Regions from separate parts of the Shewanella sp. 553 genome, predicted to be linked through region 3. Evidence: predicted binding sites of a transcription regulator. Region 3 holds the regulator's gene; each other region holds the start of a gene.
The links. Region 3 encodes LexA, which represses DNA repair genes until DNA is damaged. Its sites were predicted from a motif close to TACTGTATNNNNATACAGTA; they were not measured.
Positions count from the first base shown of each region.

Region 1: a site for LexA is predicted at 3,884-3,903, ahead of dinB (DNA polymerase IV). Genes of this name have one in related genera too.
Region 2: a site for LexA is predicted at 5,749-5,768, ahead of AC5YBZ_RS09975 (YebG family protein). Genes of this name have one in related genera too.

Region 1 is NZ_CM181701.1:2,853,307-2,861,006, forward strand. Features, by position in the region: gene ltrA (group II intron reverse transcriptase/maturase) at 1-371, shown strand, start outside; gene AC5YBZ_RS12600 (hypothetical protein) at 453-848, opposite strand; gene AC5YBZ_RS12605 (MFS transporter permease) at 999-1,328, opposite strand; gene dinB (DNA polymerase IV) at 2,779-3,858, opposite strand; gene bfr (bacterioferritin) at 4,134-4,601, opposite strand; gene bfr (bacterioferritin) at 4,611-5,084, opposite strand; gene nqrM ((Na+)-NQR maturation NqrM) at 5,401-5,622, opposite strand; gene AC5YBZ_RS12630 (FAD:protein FMN transferase) at 5,729-6,745, opposite strand; gene nqrF (NADH:ubiquinone reductase (Na(+)-transporting) subunit F) at 6,865-7,700, opposite strand, start outside.
Region 2 is NZ_CM181701.1:2,204,560-2,212,259, forward strand. Features, by position in the region: gene pepN (aminopeptidase N) at 1-1,901, opposite strand, end outside; partial or broken gene prc (carboxy terminal-processing peptidase) at 1,976-4,021, opposite strand; gene proQ (RNA chaperone ProQ) at 4,052-4,693, opposite strand; gene AC5YBZ_RS09970 (GAF domain-containing protein) at 4,978-5,436, opposite strand; gene AC5YBZ_RS09975 (YebG family protein) at 5,453-5,737, opposite strand; gene AC5YBZ_RS09980 (paraquat-inducible protein A) at 5,985-6,599, shown strand; gene AC5YBZ_RS09985 (paraquat-inducible protein A) at 6,592-7,224, shown strand; gene AC5YBZ_RS09990 (PqiB family protein) at 7,211-7,700, shown strand, end outside.
Region 3 is NZ_CM181701.1:109,649-117,348, forward strand. Features, by position in the region: partial or broken gene coxB (cytochrome c oxidase subunit II) at 1-306, opposite strand, end outside; gene AC5YBZ_RS00505 (cell division inhibitor SulA) at 704-1,213, opposite strand; gene lexA (transcriptional repressor LexA) at 1,210-1,827, opposite strand; gene yrfG (GMP/IMP nucleotidase) at 2,177-2,848, opposite strand; gene nudE (ADP compounds hydrolase NudE) at 2,945-3,490, shown strand; gene cysQ (3'(2'),5'-bisphosphate nucleotidase CysQ) at 3,541-4,353, shown strand; gene AC5YBZ_RS00530 (GNAT family N-acetyltransferase) at 4,346-4,801, shown strand; gene AC5YBZ_RS00535 (MFS transporter) at 4,907-6,757, shown strand; partial or broken gene mnmH (tRNA 2-selenouridine(34) synthase MnmH) at 6,926-7,700, opposite strand, start outside.

The DNA of each region.
Region 1 (7,700 bases), 1.3 Mb from region 3:
ATTGGGGCGTGAGTATGAGTTATCAGCTGTTTAAAATGCGTCAATACATGCAAGGCTGGATCAATTACTTTGGCATAGCCAACGCTTACCAAGGGTGTGTCGATTTAGACCATTGGATCCGTCGTCGAGTACGGATGTGCTACTGGCGTCAGTGGCGAAAACCACGGACTAAGGTGCAGAATTTACTTAAACGAGGCGTCAGGATCCAAGCAGCCGTTGCTTGTGGGATCACAAGTAAAGGCCCATGGCGGAGCTCGAAAACACCAGGAATACAGCAAGCGCTGAGTAATGAGTATCTTAAGAAAGCAGGATTGTATTCACTGAGAGATGGATGGATCGCGGTTCACTATCCGAACCAGAAAACAGGTTAAGCGTTCTAAATGAACCGCCCTGTGCGGAGCCGCATGCAGGGTGGTGTGGGGGCTGGAGGCTAGATACCTCCGGCTACCCGATTATGTGTTTTGTTCTAAATATTGAGTAGCTTTTTTTACTGCAACTTTTTTGGCTACATCAATGACTATTGACAATCCTTGCTCTTTGAAATTATTAGTTATTGTTGCAAGGATATCAGGCTTATTTAACGAATTAGCAAAATCATGACCATCACTAGATAAACGCCAAGGTTTAATGTGCACCATGTAATTATCGGATAGTCCACGGACGCCTAAATTATCATTAGTTAAAGAGCCAACTATTAAATCTTTGTCCTGTAATATCTCTAAATGAAAAACTAATTTATCTTCATTTTCCACACGTTGTTTTTTAAAATCGTTCCATGTCACCACAGGAAATTCTGAATCCAAAAATACATCGAGTATTTCTTTTAAATAATTATAATCGATTCTCATAAATATCCTTAAACACCAAACTCAAAAAACACATAACGCCCTGTTAAGGTGTGAGCAACGCAATACCGAAGCTACCGCATACCACCTTAAACACTAAAAGCAACGCATAGCAAAAATGCCAAGCGTTGCGAATCACTCTTAAACAGATTGTTATAAAACAACTCCCCACGAGGCAAGAACTATATTTATCAAGTAGACAATTAAAGCAGTTGTCGCAAATATAAATGACCATTGAGATAAGCTGCTAAAGCGTCTAATTATCCAGTACTTAGCAACTTTATCATCGAAATTATCCTTGTCTTCAGACATGTAATAACCAAATGAAAACAAAGCATTGAGAACTAGAGCTGTAATATAAAATATTGTAGAAAATTGTAGTAATTGACTAGCCGAGATCAGTTCAGCTTTATCAACAACAGCTAGAACGAACGCAAAGCTCGCTCCCGTGAAAGTCGGATAAATAATTTTGCCTAATGCCATTTTAGCCTCTGTTTTATAACAGCTTATTGATTAGCAGCAGGATAACCTCCTGCTTTCTTGTAAGTCTCTTCGTCAAAATATCACTTGTAAGTGTTTGTTGTAAATATATTTTTCAACAAAAAAATACAGGTTAAACATGACAATTTAACATATAAAAAAGATGCATAGGTGTTTACGAGATCTGCATAGCACTTTTATATATATTACAAACTATTGATAATAATGAGTTAATGTTTAGAAGTTAGTATTATCGATGCGCCAATCAAACGATTTATGCATCTTTTTCATAGTAATTATCTTAACTTGAACTATACATGGCTCTTCGTCGAAGGTGGTGGTAAACGTAGCTTTTAAGATAAACTTCTTCGTACAATTTCATATTCCCGATAGTCATGAGCGAAACCCTTTTATACCAGAAAGTATTAGGCCTAAAGGCTCCATGTGGTAGTCTTTAAGGCATACTACAAGACAAGTTACTAGGGCCTTATCTTTTGCTTTCCGCATTAGTTAATATAAGGTAAACACAGAAGCACAAAGTTCGAATGAGTAATTGTTCTAAATGATAAAGGGGCAAAAGTACGTTAGCCTTTAACTCGCTACTCGTATCAAATGAAGTCCAATCGAAGAGACGTTAGGTAGAGGTGTAAGCGCGGTTTTGGCCTTCGAAATCATGGATGATTTCGCAGAGCCCACACGGACGTGCTTGCGGCGAGCCAAAAGAGCGCTTGCACATTCCTCGCCGGACAGGCGATTAGTAACAGCTAAGGTGTGACCTTCAAAGACTTTCAATAAATGAGAGTGTAGCCCAACGCTACTAAGCCAAAAAATGCCACACCTTCATTCCAAGGACACCAAAGTTTGGGGCAAAAGCACGTTAGCTTTTTACTCATTATTCGTATCAAATGAAGTCCAATCGAAGAAGCGTTAGAGATAGGTGTAAGCGCGGTTTTGGCCCTTGGCGGCATGGATGCCGCCGTGGAGCGTATAGGGATATATTCACAGCGAGCCAAAAGAGCGCTTACACATAAGCCTGCTGCAAGCAATTAACTCACATTGAAGGTTCGACCTTCAAACACACTTAACAAATAAGATGTAGCCGAACGCTACTATAGCTAATCCCAAAAATTCCAAGCCTTAATTTCAAGGCCAGCAAACTTTGGGGCAAAACTAGGTTAGCTTTTAATGCGTTATTAGTCTCAAATGAAGTTAAATCGAAGAGAGTCAATATCCCAGTGTAAGCACGGTTTTGGCCTTCGAAATCATGGATGATTTCGCAGAGCCCACATGGATGTGCTCGCGGCGTGCCAAAAAAGTGCTTGCACACAAGCTCACCGCAGGTGATTGATAGCAATGAAGATACGACCTTCAAGCCCACTTAACCAATTCCCACCCAACCAAACGCTACTTAAGCTAATCCAAAAAATGCCAAACCTTCATTTGAAGGTTAACCCTAAAACCCGAGATCCATCTGTGCAGCATTAAATTCATCTTCACTGTCAGCGCTGACAGCAGCACTCTCTAACCCCACTGATACGCCGAGCAAGCGGATGCCGCGTCCCTCTTGGCGTGCTAACGCTTGCGATAACAGGTCATAAAACAATTTCACCGACACCTGATCGCTGCGATGCTCTATCGTGGTCTGTTTAAAATCATCAAATTTAAGTTTAACCACTTGCTTATGAATACGCCGCGTCGACGCGCTGCGACTAATGCGTGCCCCTAACTCTTGGATAAGTTGCGGCATAACCGATTCACACTGCTCCAAGGTATAGATATCCTTGGCCAGCGTTGTTTCGACTCCCACCGACTTGCGTTCCCGATGAGGTGAAATACTGCGATTATCGATCCCTTGTGCTCGCTCGGCTAAGACACCACCAAACTTACCGAAACGCTCGATTAACGCCGTTTTAGAACACTGCTGCACATCCAAACAGGTGTTTAATCCCATCTGCGCTAACTTGGCGGCAGTGACTTTTCCCACTCCGGGGATCTTTATCAGGGGTAAGGTTTTAACAAATTCGGTTATGGCATCCGGGGTGATCACATATTGGCCATTGGGTTTATTGAGATCGGAGGCAATTTTGGCTAAAAATTTAACTGGGGCTATCCCAGCCGATGCAGTGAGACCTGTAAGGTCAAATATCTCTTGCCTAATCGCTTCTGCAATTAAGGTCGCAGAGCCTTTATGGGCATCGCAATCGGTGACATCGAGGTAGGCTTCATCGAGCGATAAGGGTTCGACTAATTCGGTATAGCGATTAAAGACGCTGCGGATCTGAGTGGAGACCGCTTTATACACATCCATTCGACCCGGCACCAAAATTAAATCGGGACACAACTTTAAGGCATAGGCTGAGGCCATAGCCGAGCGTACACCAAATTGCCGAGCCTGATAATTACAGGTACTGATCACCCCGCGGCGATCGCTGCGCCCGCCCACGGCTATCGGCTTGTCTCTTAACTCGGGAAAATCTCGCATTTCAACTGCCGCATAAAAGCAGTCCATGTCCACATGAATAATCTTTCTCAATGGGCATTACCTCCACCCGCAAGAATACTGTATATTTAAACAGTGCACAAACACTTATCCATGCCAACTCACCTAAACCTGCCACGGCAGTAGGCTTAAAGGCCCTACCGCCTTAAGCGTAAACAAAAAACCACAGCATTATGCTGTGGCTTAGATCTAACGTTTTAGCTATCAGCTACTTTTATCCGCCATGATTAGAACAACCAGAGTGAACTTGGAGCAATTCAAATAACCGCGACTTGCACTACCTTAGTTGCAGCCCACAGCTTATAACCTTACATCTTAGACTGCAGGTAATTTTGCAGCCCAATTTTATCGATGAGACCCAGTTGTTTCTCTAACCAATACATGTGATCTGACTCGGTTTCCTCAAGTAATACCTCGAGCAATTCGCGTGAGACATAATCTTTGTGGGCTTCACATAAGGCGATGGCTTTGCGCAGGTTATCGGCAACTTGATACTCATAGTTAAGATCATTTTGCAGCATCTCTTGCGGATCTTTACCTATGTGCAGTGCTTCGCGGCTGGCTACATCGGGTGTGCCCTCGAGAAACAGTATGCGCTCAACCAACTTTTTGGCATGTTCACGTTCATCATCTGACTCATGGGAAATGCGCTCATGAAGCTCGGTTAAGCCCCAATCATCGTACATCAGCCCGTGAACAAAATATTGATCCATCGCCGACAATTCGCCAGTAAGTAATTGATTAAGTGTATTAATAATGTCTTGATTTCCTTTCATCCTAAACTCCTACTCTGACTCTATCTGCGCTTGTAAATAGTTCTGGATCCCTGTCATCTTAATCAAGTCTTGCTGCGCTTCAATCCAATCGAGGTAGGTCTCTTCATCTTCGAGTAGATCTTCTAGGATTTCACGGCTGACATAATCTTGCTCAGACTCACAAAGGCTGATCACGTTACGTAGTTCACTCAATTGTGCTTTAAGCATGGTTTTATCGCATTGCAGCATCTCTTGCGGGTTTTCACCAATATGCAGTTTTTCAAGTTGCTGCAGATTAGGCAGACCTTCGAGAAACAGTACCCGCTCGATCAACTTGTCGGCGTGTTTCATGTCCTGAATCGACTTTTTATAACATTTTTCGTTGAGCTCTTCTAAACCCCAATTTTTGTACATACGCGCATGCAAAAAATATTGGTTAATGGCGGTAAGCTCAAATGTCAAAATCTTATTGAGATGCCGAATGACATTCGGATGACCTTTCATAGCAATTATCCTTATATTCTATGAGAAACGGTAGCAGGCTGACGACGTAAACTAACACCGACATAGCATAAGTCTGATGCGCTTACACAACATTACCCCGTTAGGGAATAACACCCTCAAGCTACTGGATCGTGGCAAGGAATACAATGTTACCCTTAGACTGGGGAGTGAACTTATTAGCCCAAACCTTAACTCTAATAGGATCACAGTATAGTATATGGCACTAATCTTAGGCTGAAAGCCCCGTGAATGAGAGTCATAGAAGGCAATAAAAAAGGCACCGCTATCGGTGCCTTTGTTACATCAAATTGAGGTGTTATATGATGCGGTCTTGATTATATTTGTTGCTGCGTTCTTCTTCAGCCATTTTCGCCTTGCGCTTGTCGCACGGATCATCGCAATCACACGCTTTGTCGATGCCTAAGGCGCCTAATCCACCACAGCTACCGGCAACCGCTTTCTGCTTCACGATATAACCAACCGACATTAATACAAAAAACAGCAGTAATACCACAAAAGCCGCTAAAAAAGTGCCCATCATATACTCCAAATGCACACCGCCTACTGGGCAGACAATATGCGTCAATAATCAATTGGGTGAACTGCCAAACAGCGATGATGCCTATGACAGATCTAATATTGTATCACAAGCCAACAAAAGGCTTAAACGCATCGCTGTAATAGACCTTGAAACCGTCAGGCTGCTTTTCTATTAGCATGATGGCAAGATTGTGCTCTTGGGCTAAGGCTAATGAGTCTTCGGTGCCCATCACCATCATGGCCGTCGCGTAGCCGTCGGCTATCATACACTGCTTGTGTAGCACAGTCACAGAAGCGAGACGATGATTGACCGGATAACCAGTTCTTGGGTCGATTATATGGGTGAAGCGTTGACCCTCTTCTTCGTAATAATTACGGTAATCACCTGAGGTTGCCATCGCCATATTACCTGGCGCTATCACCTGCTGCACCTGACGTTCATCGACATCGGGCTGCTCAATGGCAATACGCCATGGACTACCATCGGCTTTGGTGCCGTACAGGCTCACTTCTCCGCCTATCTCCACCAAATAACCTTTAGGTTGATATTTAGCTAAAAGGCTAGCCACTTTATCGACCCCAAACCCCTTAGCAATGGAGGATAAATCGACATACAGGTCAGGATTATCTTTATTGAGTTTCACGCCATCGATGCTTAAATGCTCGATACCCGTTTTAGCTTTGGTCTGCGCTATCAGCTCACTGCTAGGCACTTTGACGGGGCGCTTGTCGGGGCCAAACCCCCACAAGTTCACCAGCGGACCCAGTGTGATATCTAACGCACCATCGGTGCTCTGATATAAGTCGATCCCGGCCTGAATCACATAAGCCGTATCTGGTGAGACCTCGATAGTGCTAGCCAATGCCATCTGATTAAAACGTGACAGTTCGGAGTTACTTCGATAGGTCGACATCTGGTTGTTGACTTTTTCTAGTGCCAGCTCAATTTCGGCCTGCAAAAGCTGCTCATTTGGCACCTGTTCACCACTGACCAACTTGATGTGATAGGTGGTGCCCATGGTTTGGCCTGATAGCGAGATCATGGGAGCCGCTTGGTTACAAGCAGAAACAAAAAAGGCTAGCCCAATTAAGACTAACCTATTGATAAAGGTCTTCAACATATTGACCGTATTCCTTAATAATCAATCAGATTAACAACAATGGATTTCACCACAGCACGCCTAAGCGCCCTGGGTGAAATCACATAATGCTGATTCGATATTATCACAAGAACCTGCGATTAACCGCCGAAGTCATCCAATAAGATGTTTTCATCTTCAACGCCCAAATCTTTTAGCATACCGATAACGGCCGCGTTCATCATTGGAGGACCACACATGTAGTACTCACAATCCTCAGGCGCTTCATGGTCGCGTAGGTAGTTTTCATACAAGACGTTATGAATAAAACCTGTGTAACCATCCCAGTTATCTTCTGGCTGTGGATCTGACAAGGCAACATGCCACACAAAGTTAGGGTTCTCTGCTGCTAGGCCGTCAAAATCTTCAACATAGAACATTTCACGCTTAGAACGTGCACCGTACCAGAAGCTGATCTTACGCTTAGACTTAAGACGTTTGAGCTGGTCAAAGATGTGTGAACGCATTGGGGCCATACCTGCACCACCACCGATAAAGACCATCTCTGCATCGGTATCTTTAGCGAAGAACTCACCAAATGGACCAGAAATAGTTACCTTATCGCCCGCTTTCAGGCTCCAGATGTACGACGACATCTTACCGCAAGGCAAGCTCAAGTTACGTGGAGGCGGCGTAGCAATACGCACGTTCAACATGATGATACCTTCCTCTTCAGGATAGTTCGCCATGGAGTACGCACGAATGGTTTCTTCGTCCACTTTTGATTCAAGATTAAAGAAGCCAAAATGTTCCCAATCACCACGATATTCTGCTGGTACATCAAAATCAGCATATTTTACATGGTGAGCAGGCGCTTCAATCTGAATATAACCACCAGCGCGGAAAGGCACTGATTCGCCATCAGGAATTTGCAGCTTAAGCTCTTTAATGAAGGTCGCTTTGTTATCGTTAGAGATAACTTCACAATCCCACTTCT
Region 2 (7,700 bases), 1.9 Mb from region 3:
ACAAATGTGCGCGCCATTGACAAGGCATCGATATCGACCTCATTAGCTTGCTCAATCAGGGTCGACAGATTGGGAAAATGTAATATTTCGGCCAATAAAGCCTGATCAAGATTGGGCTCCAGCAATAAGCCTTTTATCGCATCGATTAAACGGCTATCGGTATGCATGCTTTGGCCAGCTTGAAGGCTAGCGACATTGTGCCACACTGACTGGCTAAATAACGCCACCGATGCTTCCCATTTAGCCACTTCACTCGAGGCAAAGCGGATTAAGTGGAGCAACTGCTCAATACTGTAGTCAAACAGCAATTTTACTGGCGCCGAGAAATTTTGTAATAACGACGGCACAGGGGCACTTGGCAGATCATCAAACACAAAAGTCTGCTCTACTTGGGTGACATCGAGTACCCGATTGAGTATCGATTCACCCTCTACGCTCAGCAGTTCGAGATCAAACGGAATATGTAACGGCCATTTTTCTGCTTGCTCTGCGGTAGGCAATGTACGCTGCGAAATATGTAAGCGATATTGCTTCGCCCCAGAATCATATTCCTCTTTGACTGTGACCAAGGGCGTTCCCGATTGACTGTACCAACGTCTAAACTGGTTTAAATCGACGCCGCTGGCATGCTCCATCGCTGCCACAAAATCGTCACAGGTGACCGCCTGACCATCATGACGTTCAACATAACATTTCATCCCAGCCTGAAAGCCGGTTTCACCTAACAAGGTGTGCATCATGCGGATCACTTCAGCCCCCTTGTTATATACCGTCACGGTATAAAAATTATTCATCTCAATTACCGATTCGGGACGAATGGCATGAGCCATCGGGCCGCTATCTTCGGCAAACTGTTGATTTTTAATGACCTTAATAGCATGAATACGATTAACTGCCCGTGAACCAACGTCTGAGCTAAATTCTTGATCTCGAAAAACGGTTAACCCCTCTTTCAAGCTTAATTGAAACCAATCACGACAGGTGATGCGATTGCCGGTCCAGTTATGAAAATACTCATGGGCAACCACAGACTCAATGCCATGATAATCATCATCCGTTGCCGATGCGGTGTCGGCCAACACGTACTTGGTGTTAAACACGTTTAGGCCTTTATTTTCCATTGCGCCCATATTGAAAAAATCGACAGCAACAATCATGTAGATATCGAGATCGTATTCCAAATCAAAACGCTGCTCATCCCAAGCCATGGACTTTTTAAGTGATGCCATCGCATGATGGGATTTATGTAAGTTACCTTTATCCACAAAGACTTGCAGTGCAACTTCGCGACCGCTTTGGGTCACAAAACTATCTTGTAATACATCGAAATCGCCTGCTACCAGAGCAAATAAATAAGCAGGTTTTGGAAACGGATCCTGCCAGCGGACAAAATGACGACCACCATCAAGCTCACCAGTTTCTACTTTATTACCGTTACTGAGCAAATAAGGAAACGCTTGCTTGTCGGCTTCGATCCGCACAGTGTAAATCGCTAACACATCGGGGCGATCGAGAAAGTAAGTGATGCGTCTAAACCCCTGCGCCTCACATTGAGTACAGTAGGCGCCATCTGACATATAAAGGCCTTCGAGGGCTGAATTTGTGCCCGGGTCAAGGCGGGTGATCACTTGCAGTTCAAATTCGGCGCCGACATTTTCCAGCCACAACAGACCCTCTTCGACTTGATAAGGATACGGCTTACCATTGACGGTCAAGGTTTCAATCGACAGCGCTTCACCATCGAGTCGTAAGGAAGTCGCGTTGTCATTTAGACGCCGTACTTGGCTAGTTGCCGTCACTCTGGTCTCGCTACCAGCCAACACAAAGTCAAGCGCTACATGGGTGATAGTAAAGTCTGGCGCACGGTAATCTTTTAGGTATTTCGCTCGAACTTGCGTCATCACAGTTCCTCTTATCACTTAAAATTTGATAAAAAAAACGCGCCAATAGCGCGTTTTTCATTTTGCTAAGTCGATTACTTAGACTGATTTTTAGCCATCTGTTCCATGTCGACCATATCAAGAGTGATATACACGGTTTCGTCTAAGAATGCATCGGGTAATGTCATCTCATCATCGGCATCGTCAAGCGATGTCAGTGGTGCTAAGCCTTTTGCAGCGCGGCGTTCGTTTAAACGTGCTAACTGCTTACTATCATTAGCCTCACGTTCGGCAATACGTTCTTTTTCCACCAAAGAGACACTGGTTTCTTTATGGCTTTTCTTGAATTCAGCAATATCCTGATAAATATAACTAAATTCGACATCTTGCTTAATGCGCTGTTGATGGCGGCCATCTAAATTAACCACCAAATTCGGATTAATGTCACCTAGGGTGCTGTATTGCGCCATTGGCACCTTATCCCACGGTAATGCATTATCTTCTTCCGCTTCACCATATTCACCTGGCTCTAAGGCGCTAGGGAAAGGAATATCGGGCGTGACCCCTTTAATTTGGGTGCTGCCACCATCGATACGATAAAACTTAGCGATGGTGTATTGCACATGGCCAATCGGTTTATCGTACATATCATAGATACGCCCAAGGCTTTTATGCTGCTGTACTGTGCCTTTACCAAAAGTCGACTCACCGACGATAAGTGCACGATCATAATCTTGCAACGCGGCGGCAAAAATTTCAGATGCCGATGCGCTGTAACGATCGACCATCACAGTCAATGGACCAGAATAAGCAACGCGGCCATCATTATCACGATTTTGTGAAACTCGGCCATTCGCATCACGAATTTGCACCACAGGACCTTGCTCAATAAACAAGCCGGTTAACAAGGTGGCTTCAGTTAACGCGCCGCCACCGTTGCCACGCAGATCTATGACAACCCCTTCAACGTTTTCTTGTTTAAGTTTAGTCAGCTCTTTAAGCACGTCTTGTGACAGGTTCATGTAAAAGCCAGGGATCTTAATGACACCAACTTTACGACCAGCGTAATCTCCGCTTGAAGGCTCAATCACCTCGGAGGTCGCTGCGCGATCTTCTAGGCGAATTTTATCCCGAACAATAGTCACATAAGTAGGTTTAGCTGAAGAACCGCCTTTCTTAGGTAAGACTTGCAGTACCACTTTACTGCCTTTTGGCCCTTTAATGAGTTCAACAACATCATCGAGACGCCAACCAATCACATCGACTATCTCTTTTCCTTCTTGGCCAACACCTACAATGCGATCTTCAGGGGAGAGTTTTTCACTGTTGGCCGCAGGACCACCAGCGACCAAACTTTTAATCACAGTGTAATCTTCATCCATCTGCAGCACCGCGCCTATGCCTTCAAGGCTCAGGTTCATTTCCATTTGGAAACGTTCTGCGTTACGCGGAGAAAGGTAGCTAGTATGTGGTTCTACCGAGCGAGAAAAGGCATTCATCACACCTTGAAAGACATCTTCGCTTTTGGTCTGACTCAGACGTTTGATGGCGTTGTTGTAACGCTTTTCTAACACGTCAACAATTTCATCCCACGTTTTACCAGTAAGTTTAAGATTGAGGGCATCATATTTTACCCGTTGACGCCAAAGCTCATTAAGCTCTGCTTCATCTTTGGGCTAAGCAGCTTCTTCTCTATCATACTGATAGTTGTCACCAGGAACATTAAAGTCAATTTCGGTATCAAGCAGGGCTAACGCATAGGCAAAACGGTCATAACGACGTTGCTGCACCAGATCAAACATCTTATAGGCGGCAGTCAAGTCACCACTTTTGAGCATGTCGTCAAATTCTGTAGCGTAGACCTTAAAGCTATCGACATCACTTTGTAATAACACATTACGACGGTAGTCGAGTTGCTTTAAATAGCGGTCGAACACCTGCGCAGCAAACGCATCATCAAAATCGAAACGATGATAGTGATTACGCGCATAGGTGTCCGCCACTCGCTTACTCGCCACTTTATGTTGTGGCTCTTGATTCAGAGAGGGCAACTCGCTTGATGGAATTGTAGGCGTCAATGCCCAAGCCGAGAATCCTACAAAAATGCTGGCAATTGAAGCTACCAGAGTTAGTTTTCGCATCAACAAGTTACTCCTTTTACAATGAAACAGTTATAGCAGGATATGTTCAACCTTCACTTTGATGGTTAATCCTGAATCTAACTGCACTTGTATATCTTCTTTTTTGATGTCAAGTACGACACCTGATACTGGCGATTTACCTAGTTTGACATTGACACGTTGATTTGGTTTCAACTCGCCTAATACCGCAGGTGTTAAATTTTGTACTGCAACTTCTGGTTTAGCGACTTTAACCGCAGTGGGTTTACGCTTAGGCGCAGGCTTTTTAAATGGCTTCTTTTCAGCCTTAGGCTGATTATTGTCGCCCTTACTCGCTGCGGCTTTGGCTAGACGTTTAGCCTTGGCTTTTTCCTGACTTTCTTTCAGTGTAGCTTGTGCATGATCGATATGCTCTTGCTCTAGCTCACCACATTCATTGCCGTCAAGGTCGACACGCTGTGCCCCAACTTTGATGCCTTTAAGATAGCGCCAGCTACTAGTATAGCGACGTAAGGCAATTCTCAATTGAGTTTTACTGACTTTAGAATCATCAGCTAACCTTTCAGCCAAGTCCTGAAACAATCCAATTTTAAGCGGTTTAGTTTCACCTTCAGCAATAAAGCACAAAGGAAATGTTTCATATAAATACGCCAGAATAGCGTTGGTGTCGGTCAACTTTTCTGTTGATTCCATCATTACTTCCACAGTTTAAAAAGGGGACTATCACCTCACCCAACTTAATGTTGGCGGGCGTGTCGTTCATATTTGTTAGGGGCGGTTAACGGGCATTATCTCACCTAGTGTAGCTACACCCGTTAGCGTTACGTCCAACATACCTTATCAATTACACTTAACAAACGCCAAGTATTCATTTCAAGTAATGAAATGTCACCCAGCATTTTGATATTCGTTAAGCCGCCTATTATAAGCTTGCTAGCTATGAATGCGACCATCAATTGTGCAAAATTGGTGTTAGTTTAAGCAAATAAAGCTTTTTCCAGACTTTTTACTACTAATTCAAGGCCGTTTTCGTCGGCTTGATCAAATCTAGATATTGATGGGCTATCGATATCAAGCACAGCAATCACTTGACCATCGCGCCTTAATGGAATGACGATTTCAGAATTACTCGCCGAATCACAGGCGATATGGCCCGCAAACTGGTGAACATCAGCCACGCGTTGTGTGGTATTACTTTGCGCTGCTGTGCCACAAACCCCCCTCCCCATAGGAATGCGGGTACAGGCAACCTTGCCTTGAAACGGGCCTAAAATCAGTTGTTCGCCTTCAACAAGATAAAATCCCGCCCAATTGATATCGTCAAGGTTGTCATTGATCAATGCGGAAAAGTTAGCCATGGCTGCGATAAGGTTATCTTCGCCACTGAATAATGCTTCGGTTTGGCGAGCTAAAGTGTCATAACACACGGATGTCATAGGGTTTCCTAATAAATTATGCTGTTGCTTCGGTTTTTTTACTGGCTTTTTTTACTGCTGCAGGTTTCGTCACCGCACCGCCCTTTAATAAGCCCATCAGTTGATCTTTGTTTTCGGCTAAATAGAAACTGAGCTTCTCAATCGCATCATCATCGAGTCCTAGCTGAGCCTGTTCGATAAAAGGAAGTAGATTATCTGCGATATCGAGCATCTTATCAAAGGCGTCAGCCTCCTTTTTAGATGTGAATGTCATCTTCTCAACCCCTTCTCTGACTACGACAAATTTCGTTATAACTGCCATGCCTGCCCTCACACTGTTTTTATATACAGTTGTAGAATCTCATAAATACAAGTTGTTATGCAAGTGTTCAAATTTATCTGATAGAATCTTGTTCTATTATTTCGTTAGCAATAGTGATGTTGTCTTATCACAATTGCTAAACGCTTGCAGCGTACAACAGCTTTTTGGATCTGAAGAAATTAGGGGCAACCACCATGTTATTTGCTCCCAAACGATAGGAATACCCATCATTACTTCCGATAGAAACGTGTTAGATAAGAGCATTATCCTATGCCGCTCCTGTGACCTCATCGTCAGCAAGCGGGCGCTTCCTATTGGGGTAAGAGCCCTTTGCCCTCGTTGCCATAGTAATTTGTACGACACCCCCTATTGCTCTATCAACGGTATGCTCGCCTTATGTATTACCGCCTTGGTACTGTATTTCCCCGCCAATATATTCCCTGTATTAGAGCTGCATTTTTTGGGCAGCGTGCGTACCACGACAGTGGTAGAAGGAGCGATGTCGGTGATATCTCAAGGCTACTGGGTAGTGGGGATCGCGGTTATGATCGCCGCGGTTATCGCTCCTGGTTTACTTATCCTATCAGTGTTGGCACAAATTTTAATCGTTAAATATCAAATAAAAAAGTCATTTTTTCGTAATATTTATAAACAACTACTGCGCTGGCATAGCCTGTTGACAGAGCTAACAATGCTAGAGATATACATGATCAGTATCTTTGTTTCCGTGTTTCAACTCTCCGACTACACCGACCTCTATTTTGGTATAGGGACATTCTGCTTCAGTATTTTATTCATTGTGGTTATTTTCTTGCAGCGTGAATATGATATCGAGCATATGTGGAACCAGCTCAATGACTAACTCTCATCGCAACTCGCAAGGACAAGCTGCAGGGATCACCAGTTGTCCTACTTGTGCAAAACTTTGCCGAATTGAAGATACCTATTGCCAACGCTGTGGTCAGTACGTACAGAGTCGAGACTACGCCAGCATCCAAAAAAGCTGGGCGCTGTTGCTCACCGCCGCCATTTTGTTAGTGCCAGCCAACTTATACCCAATCACCATTATGACTAGCCAAGGCCAAGTCAGGCGTGACACCATCTTTAGCGGTATTAATCATTTAATCCATTTAGACTTATGGCCTATTGCCATCATTTTATTTACCGCCAGTATTCTCGTACCTATGCTGAAAATTATCGGTTTAGCGACCTATCTGCTCGCCATAAGTCATCGTTTACCAATTTCAAAAAAAAGATTAATGGCAGGCTTTCATATCATTGAATGGATTGGTCGCTGGTCGATGTTAGATCTGTTTGTCATATCAATAACGGCGGCTTTGGTTAATATGGGGCAAATATTTGATGCCAAACCTGCACCGGCTGCTACGGCGTTTGCCTTAGTCGTCTTATTGACACAGCTGGCAGCAAAAGTATTAGACACCCGTTTACTCTGGGACCGATTGGAAGCGAAAGATGACAAAAATTGAAACACCTAAAGTGGTAAAGAAGAAGTTATTTTCGCCGATTTGGCTGTTACCTATCATCGCACTAGCGCTGGGCGCTTGGCTGGGCGTTAAGAGTATCCGAGAATCGGGTATCGATGTGCGTATCCATTTTCCAAGTGCCACTGGTATCGATGTCGGTAAAACCTTAGTGCGTTATCAAGGTTTGACCGTCGGTAAAGTGGTCGACATTAGTATCGATGATGCTCTGCAAGGGGTGAATGTCGATCTATTAATGGATTATCGCTCCACTCCATTTTTAAAAGACAACACCAAATTTTGGCTGGTCACGCCTAAAGCCTCAATTACCGGTGTTGAAGGACTCGATGCGCTTTTTTCCGGTAACTATATTGCCATTCAACCTGGAAATGGTAATGAACGCCGAAAGTTTATCGCCGAAGATCAGGCTCCACCAGTTGCCCCAGGCTCCGACGGGTTAATGGTGCAATTAAGCAGCCCAA
Region 3 (7,700 bases):
GGCAGGGATCGCCATCAGGATCAAGATGACAAAAGGGACGATAGTCCAAGCGATTTCGACTTTAGTGCTTTCATGAAAATTGGCAGCCACCGCACCTTTGGAGCGACGATGGTTAATGATGGAATAGATCATCACCCCAAACACTATGATGCCGATAGCGCAACAGATATAAAGAATGGTCATGTGAAGGCTAAAAACCTTGCCACTGATCTCAGTTACCCCTGGTGTCATATTAAGGGGCATATCGGCTGCGAATATGGGTGGGGCTAGTAATAACCCGAGCAAGCTATACCACAGATGCTTCACTAGACTTCTCCTCTGTCAATTGCGAAGGCAACTACAAAGAAAAGTTACACAGTATGTCTCGGCTCTATGCAAACTTTTCAGTTCCCAAAAAAGCAACGATGACTTCACAGTGCGCTGGTGGTATTGCTGTTGTTATTGCTGGTGGTTACCACGCTTGCACTTACGGCTGACTATATCAGGCTAATTTCCGCTTTATTGGACGCAGTGAGAGATCTACACTCGTTGGCCAATGAAACAGACCACTAAATTGTTCGGATATAACAAATAATCGTTGATATCTATTACTAACTTAATCGCTGTTTAAATATTGATCAAGATCACTTTTTTTTAATTTTTTTAAAACAGCAACAAAAAAGCCCCTCGCGGGGCTTAAGTATGGAAAGTTTGAACTGTAATGCTAGTGCAGTGAACTAAATAATGATGCTTGTTGATAGCCCAGATCTTGCTCTGTCAGGGCTGTTACAGGTAAGTGACTATTATCATCTTCAATCACAACACCTAGAGCCTGGGTACTTTTGGCGACCAATTGTAAGCGGCGGCAATCGCGAGCATCGAGTGCTTGGGTCCAACTGATCACCGCACTGGATGTACCACTAGTAAGCGCTTTTTCCATCGCCCACAGTGCTTCAACTTCATCTTTGGTGTGCACTAATAAGATTCTATCCATGCGTACCCCCGCATCGGCGAGCATCTGCTTATAGCCAATATTCGGTGGGCTAATCAGTACGACCCACTGGCCTTGTTGGCTTAATCTTGCTAATTGCGGTGTTAGCGCTTGCAACTCATGCTTACCTTGGGTACGACTCGATAATGTCGCAATGGTACTGTGCTGAGTTGGTTTGTGTTGCTTATTCATATCGACCCAAAGGCCGGGATGTCGCGGGGCATTACCCATTAGATTATTCATTGCCAATCTCCGTTGCGGATAACACCTACGGCCAGCCCTTCGATGCTAAGGCTTTGGGTAGATAGGTCGACGACTATCGGTGAATATTCTTCATTTTCGGCGTGAAGATATACAGTATTACCTTTCTTTTCAAAGCGCTTTACTGTGACATCATCTTCGACGCGAGCTACGACAACCTGCCCATTACTGGCTTGCTCCACCTTATGCACCGCAAGTAGATCGCCTTCGAGAATACCAATATTTTTCATGCTATCGCCGCGGACTCTTAAGAGAAAATCAGCGCTTGGGCGAAACATCGCTGGGTCAACTTTGTAGTGTTGCTCAACATGTTCTTGGGCCAAAATGGGTTCACCGGCAGCGACTTGTCCAATCAGTGGTAAACCAAGATCTTCGCTATCATCTTCTTGAGTTAGCTTAATACCTCGCGAGGTCCCAGGCATTATTTCGATGCAGCCTTTTTTGGCTAAGGCTTTTAAGTGCTCTTCGGCCGCATTGGCGCTTTTAAAGCCTAGGCGACGAGCAATTTCAGCTCGGGTAGGCGGCATGCCTGTATCGGCAATATTGCGTTTAATTAATTCTAATATTTCAGCTTGTCTAGGGGTTAATGGTCTCATTACAGATCCTGTCTTTCCATACAGTAACTGTTAGTATATACAGTATTTAAAGTAGCGCAAGGATTAAGCATATTTTTGTCGGCAATGTGGTGGGATTTGCTTAAAACTGAAAATAAGGTCGCAGATTTATTTTTATTGCAATCTGACTTTTTTAATTTAAATCAATGTTATGAATTTAATTTTACGGAAAGGATTCATTGAGTGTCGCTGAGTGGCGCGATTGCTCTCTTATCTGTTGAGACGATTTCAGTGCCAAGTTCGGGCGGTGAAACAAATAAGCAGGCTATAGGGTTTGGTTGCACCATGCACCTGCATTTATCCTTATCTTATGTCATTGAGCGAGGAGCTATTATGGCTTACTGGCGATAAGATCATCTAACAGGTGGTGGTAATCATGGATTGCGGGAAAGTCGGTAAATATTTTATGGGGCTTTTTACTATCAGGATTGCTTATGCCAAGCAAATACCCAACTCCAGCTTGTTTGGCGGCATGTAAGATAGCTTCGCTGTCATCGATAAATAAACACCGACTGGGTTGCAATTGATATTGGTTAAATAAGCTAGACCAAAATTGAGGGTGCTCTTTAGCAAAACCTGTTTCATGGCTGGAGATCATATGGTCTAACCCTTGCGCGAGCTCTGTGTGTTCTAGTTTGAGAGCTAGGCTTTGAGGATGGGCATTGGTCACTAATATTCTGGTTTTATGCTTTTGAGTCAATGCGCGTAGAAATGGCATGCTGTCTTGGCGTAACTGTATCCTGTCGGCCAATGTGCGTTGCAGCTGCACAATATCCAGTTGCAGTTGTTGCTGCCAGTAGTCGAGGCAATACCAATCCAAGGTGCCAACCACTTGGTCGTAGGCTTGTTCTACCAAGACATTAGCTTCATTTAGAGAGATGTTTCTGCTGTGACTTAAGGTTTGCGGCACTAGCTTGAGCCAAAAATGGCTATCAAAGTGTAAATCTAGCAGTGTGCCATCCATATCAAGCAGTACAGTATCGATTTTATCCCAAGGAAACATAAGGTCAGTAAAAAAATTCTATCGTGAGAGTTGTGGATTAGGCCCATCATAGTAAGATTGAACTGTGATGCAAACGTCATTTTATCAGGGACATTCATGTCGGACCAAAAGCCACAGATATTACATACACAAGTTGTTGCCCAGAGTCGGTTATTTCAAATTGAACAAGTGCACCTGAAATTTTCTAATCAGGTCGAGCGCCAGTATGAACGTATGAAAGGTAATAATCGTGGTGCCGTAATGGTGGTCCCTGTGTTGGGTGAGCAACTGCTGCTGGGCAGAGAGTACGCCGCAGGAACCCACAGCTATGAACTGGGCTTTCCCAAAGGGCTGGTTGATCCGGGAGAGACGCCTGAGCAAGCCGCTAATCGGGAGCTGCAGGAGGAGATAGGCTTTGGGGCTAAAAAATTAACCCATTTGATGGAGTTAAGTCTGGCGCCCAGCTATTTTGTCAGCAAGATGCAGATCTATATTGCAGAAGATCTGTATGAGAGTCGCCTTGAAGGCGATGAGCCCGAGCCAATAGAGGTTGTTTCTTGGCCGCTTGAACAGTGGTCAGGGCTATTGGCATTGGAAGACTTCTCAGAGTCTAGAAGTGTGAGTGCCTTGTTTTTAGCCCAGAAGCATTTAAAACTAAAATAGTTATTTCAATTCGGATATATGCATTACCTGTCTAGGTTGTTGGAGTTGTGATGAAGCCAGAAGAGTGTGTGGAACAGGTGATCGCCATCGCCGTTGAAGCGGGAATGGCCATCAAAGATATTTACCTTGAAGGTAGCTTTGATAAAGAAATTAAGGCGGATAATACCCCTGTGACGTCTGCCGATCTCGCTGCGCACCAAATTATCACCGCTGCGCTGACTCAGCTGACTCCTGATATTCCTGTGTTATCTGAAGAAGATGCCGACATCCCGTTATCCGATCGCGTCGATTGGCCCAGGTATTGGCTGGTCGATCCGTTAGATGGCACCGGAGAGTTTATTGCTGGCAGCGGCGACTTTTCGGTGATCATCGCGTTAGTTGAGCATAATCGCCCCATTATGGGGATTGTTTATGTGCCCATGACCGAGGTGATTTATTATGCCATCGCGGGACTGGGGGCTTATAAGCGCTCAAGTAAAGGCGAGCAGCGTATTGCCAGTCGTCAATTGACACTCGATGATTCGCGCTCATTGCGCTTGGCGGTCAGTCGTCGCCAAGATCCGCAGTCGGTATTAAAGCTACTGAACCAGCCTAAACATTGTGAGCTAGTGGTGCTCGGCGGGGCAGCGCTTAAAAGTTGCTTGGTCGCCGAAGGGCGCGCCGATTGTTATGTACGCATTGGCCCTACTGGCGAGTGGGATACCGGCGCGGCACAAATTATTGTCGAAGAGGCGGGCGGGCAGATCATGGATCTTGAACTGCAGCCGCTCAGTTATAACGAACGTGAATCGCTCGAAAACCCTAATTTTATCGTGGTCGGTTCGACCCATTTACCTTGGGATGAGTTGTTAGTCAGTGAATAAGCCCGTTGATATTACCCTGCGTGCGGCGCAAAAGGGCGAACTGGCCGGCGTTTATCGGCTTGAACAGCGTGTGTTTGGCGAACATTGTTATCCGGATTTCTTTTTTCGTCAGAGTTTCGATTGTTGGCCAAGTGGTTTGCGTGTTGCAATAGATCACAATAATCGTCTTCTTGGCTATATCCTAATGGTGCCAAGTGAGCTGCGGCATATAGGTTGGATATTATCTGTCGCCGTGGAGACACTCGCCCAAGGCCGAGGTATCGGCAAACGTTTTATAATCGATGCACTTAATCACTTGGCGCCGTCGGTCACTCAGGTAATGCTCACTGTGGACCCAGCTAATCCAGCGCGTCATTTATACCTAGCATTGGGGTTTGTCGAGTTGCAAACAGAAGCTGACTATTTTGGCCCAGATGCATCACGGGTGGTGATGTGTCTGATGCGCTAAGCCTTGTCTATTGTGCACGGCCACAGCTTGGCAATGGCTTATATAATCCTCTACTGCCGTCTAAATGGTTAGGCTAACCTAAGGTCGCGGCAAGCTGGAGCAAATATGCTGTTAACAAAACGATTTTTGCCCTATTTTGTCACCCAATGTTTAGGCGCATTAAACGATAATATTTATAAAAATGTTTTACTCTTGATGGTGGCTTATAGCCAGATCAATGAGTTGCCAATCAGCATTAATTTATTTGTCAATTTGGCCGCGGGCCTGTTTATTTTACCCTTCTTTCTTTTTTCAGCTCATGCCGGGATGCTCGCTGACAATATGGACAAGGCGAAGCTTATCCGCAGACTCAAACAACTCGAAGTGGTTATCATGTCGTGCGCTGCGATGGCGATGTTGTCTCAAAGCTACATGGTGATGTTACTGCTGTTATTTTTAACTGGCTGTCAGTCGGCCTATTTCGGGCCGGTAAAATATTCACTCTTACCGCAAGTATTGGCCGAAGAAGAGTTAGTTACGGGTAATGCTTGGGTCGAAATGGGTACATTTTTAGCTATTTTAAGTGGCACATTGAGCGCTGGGCTGTTGATGACGAGTGCGCATGGGATTGTCGCCAGTGCCTTGATTGTCTTTGTACTTTCCCTGTGTGGTTATTTGGCCAGTCGTGCCATTCCGGCTTTGCCTCTACAGCATGACGTAACCCCAATTCGTTTTGCTCCTTTATCTGACACATGGCGCGCCATTACCCAGGTGAGAAAGACGCCAAGCATCTGGATGGCGATCATCGCCATTAGCTGGTTTTGGTTTCTCGGTGCCACTTACCTAACGCAATTTGCTTATTTTGCTAAGTTACATCTGTCCTCTGATGCTAGCGTAGTGTCGCTATTATTAGCGCTATTTTCGGTGGGTATCGCGGTGGGCTCCTTTTTATGTGAACGCTTATCCTATGGTCATGTTGAGTTAGGTGTCGTGGCTTTAGGCATGGCTGGGTTGACCCTGTTTGGCCTCGATTTAGTCTGGGCTATTCCACCAGCGCCGTTAGATCCCTTGTGGGTTTATAGTGTGGGAGACTTTATCGCCACAACAGCGCATTATCGACTGATGTTTGACTTGTTGATGGTTGGGGTCAGTGGGGGCTTGTTTATCGTCCCGTTGTACGCTTTTATCCAGTCGCGTGCTGTACCGGGTAAATGCGCACAGGCGATTGCTGCTAATAATATTGTTAATGCGCTGTTTATGGTGTGCTCGGCATTATTGGCCATGTTACTGCTGGCGGGATTTGGGTGGAGTATCCCTGAGTTATTTACCTTACTGGCGGTACTTAATCTGGCGGTCGCTGCCTATATTTATGGACAAGCGCCTGAGTTTCGCTGGCGCTTTATCAGTTATCTCTTTCGTCATGTGCGTTACCGCTTCAGTGTCGAAGGGTGTGAAAAATTGCCCAAACAGGGGGCTGCGCTGCTGGTGTGTCCTCATATCAACCAGTTCGATGCTTTGTGCGTGATGGGCGTATCGAGTCGTCCGGTGCGCTTTGTAATGCCATCCTCTATCATGGCGAGCTCTGTTAAGCCGGCAGGAGTGATCCCTTTGGCTATGGGTGAGATAAGCGGCGCAAGCAATAATGAAGCATTAACCATGATTGAGCAGGCGTTAGCCAATGGCGAGTTACTGTGCCTGTTAAGCGATAATTTAACCGTGAGTGATGCCATGACGGCGAGTTATCAGGCTCAATTTAACGCCTTGATCGCAAGTATTGCGGCGCAACCTCCTGTGAAGGTTATACCGGTTGCAATTAAAGGATTAGCAGAGCCGAGTGAGAGTCAAGCAAACACACTTCAACCTCGGCGGGTTTGGCCAAAGGTGTCGCTAATTGTCGGTGATGCCATGGCGGTATCTCAGGTGAGCGCCACATCACTGCAACAGCAAATCACTCGCTTGATGACAGACCCATCATAAAATCAAGACCCCGGCTTAAAACCGAAACTCATTATCTACATTTTGGAGTTTAGCTTTGGGATGAAATAATCCTAAATAGCTAAGCTATCTCGGATTATTCCATCGCTTTGCTCGAATTCAGGTGAGTGATTCAGTCACGCTTAATGGCGGTCATGTCATTAAGTGATGTTATTGGGGCGTGTATTGATCGAGCCACTGATGCACAGCTTGATGATCACCTTTAAAAATAATCCGATCGGCTTTTTTATCAATCTGATATTGGTACATAGGATCGTAGTATTTACTCAGCAGCACGTTTATCCACTCGAGATGAGCTGCTGTCGTGCCCTGGCTTTGTTGTACATTTAAGGCATGAGTCACCATCGCCTGCAGTTCATCATGTTGTTTGCCGCCAAGGCGTTTTTTTATGCCACTGATGCTTTGCGACAAATAATCGGCAAAAGCGATAAAGCCTGCCTCTTCGCCGAGGCGATCAAGATAACCTTGATGCATCTTATGGACATATTCGTCGAGCAATCGGTTTAATCTGGCTGTTTGGCTCTCCTCTAATACCACCACTTTTGCCACTTGCATGCCTTTATAAAAGGCTTGTGGTAGCGCAGAGCGACCAATGAGGTAGCTTTCATCTTCGAGCAGTAACGATTTGGCTTCGCTAGCTTGGTGTTTTAGCAGTGCCACAGCGAGGTTATTTTCGAAGTTGATCTGCGAAGGTTGCGGCTCGTGGTAGCGGCCAAAGCTTGAGCCGCGATGATGGGCAAGGCCTTCTAAATCCACGCCTTCTGGGCGCTGTAATAAAAAGTCCGTTTTACCACTGCCAGTGATGCCGCTGAGGATCAACATGGGTTTTACCCTAGGGGTTTGATCTATGGTGTCTATCAAAAACTGACGCATCGCCTTATATCCGCCTTCGATATAGGGGACGGATAGCCCAGCCTCCTTAAGC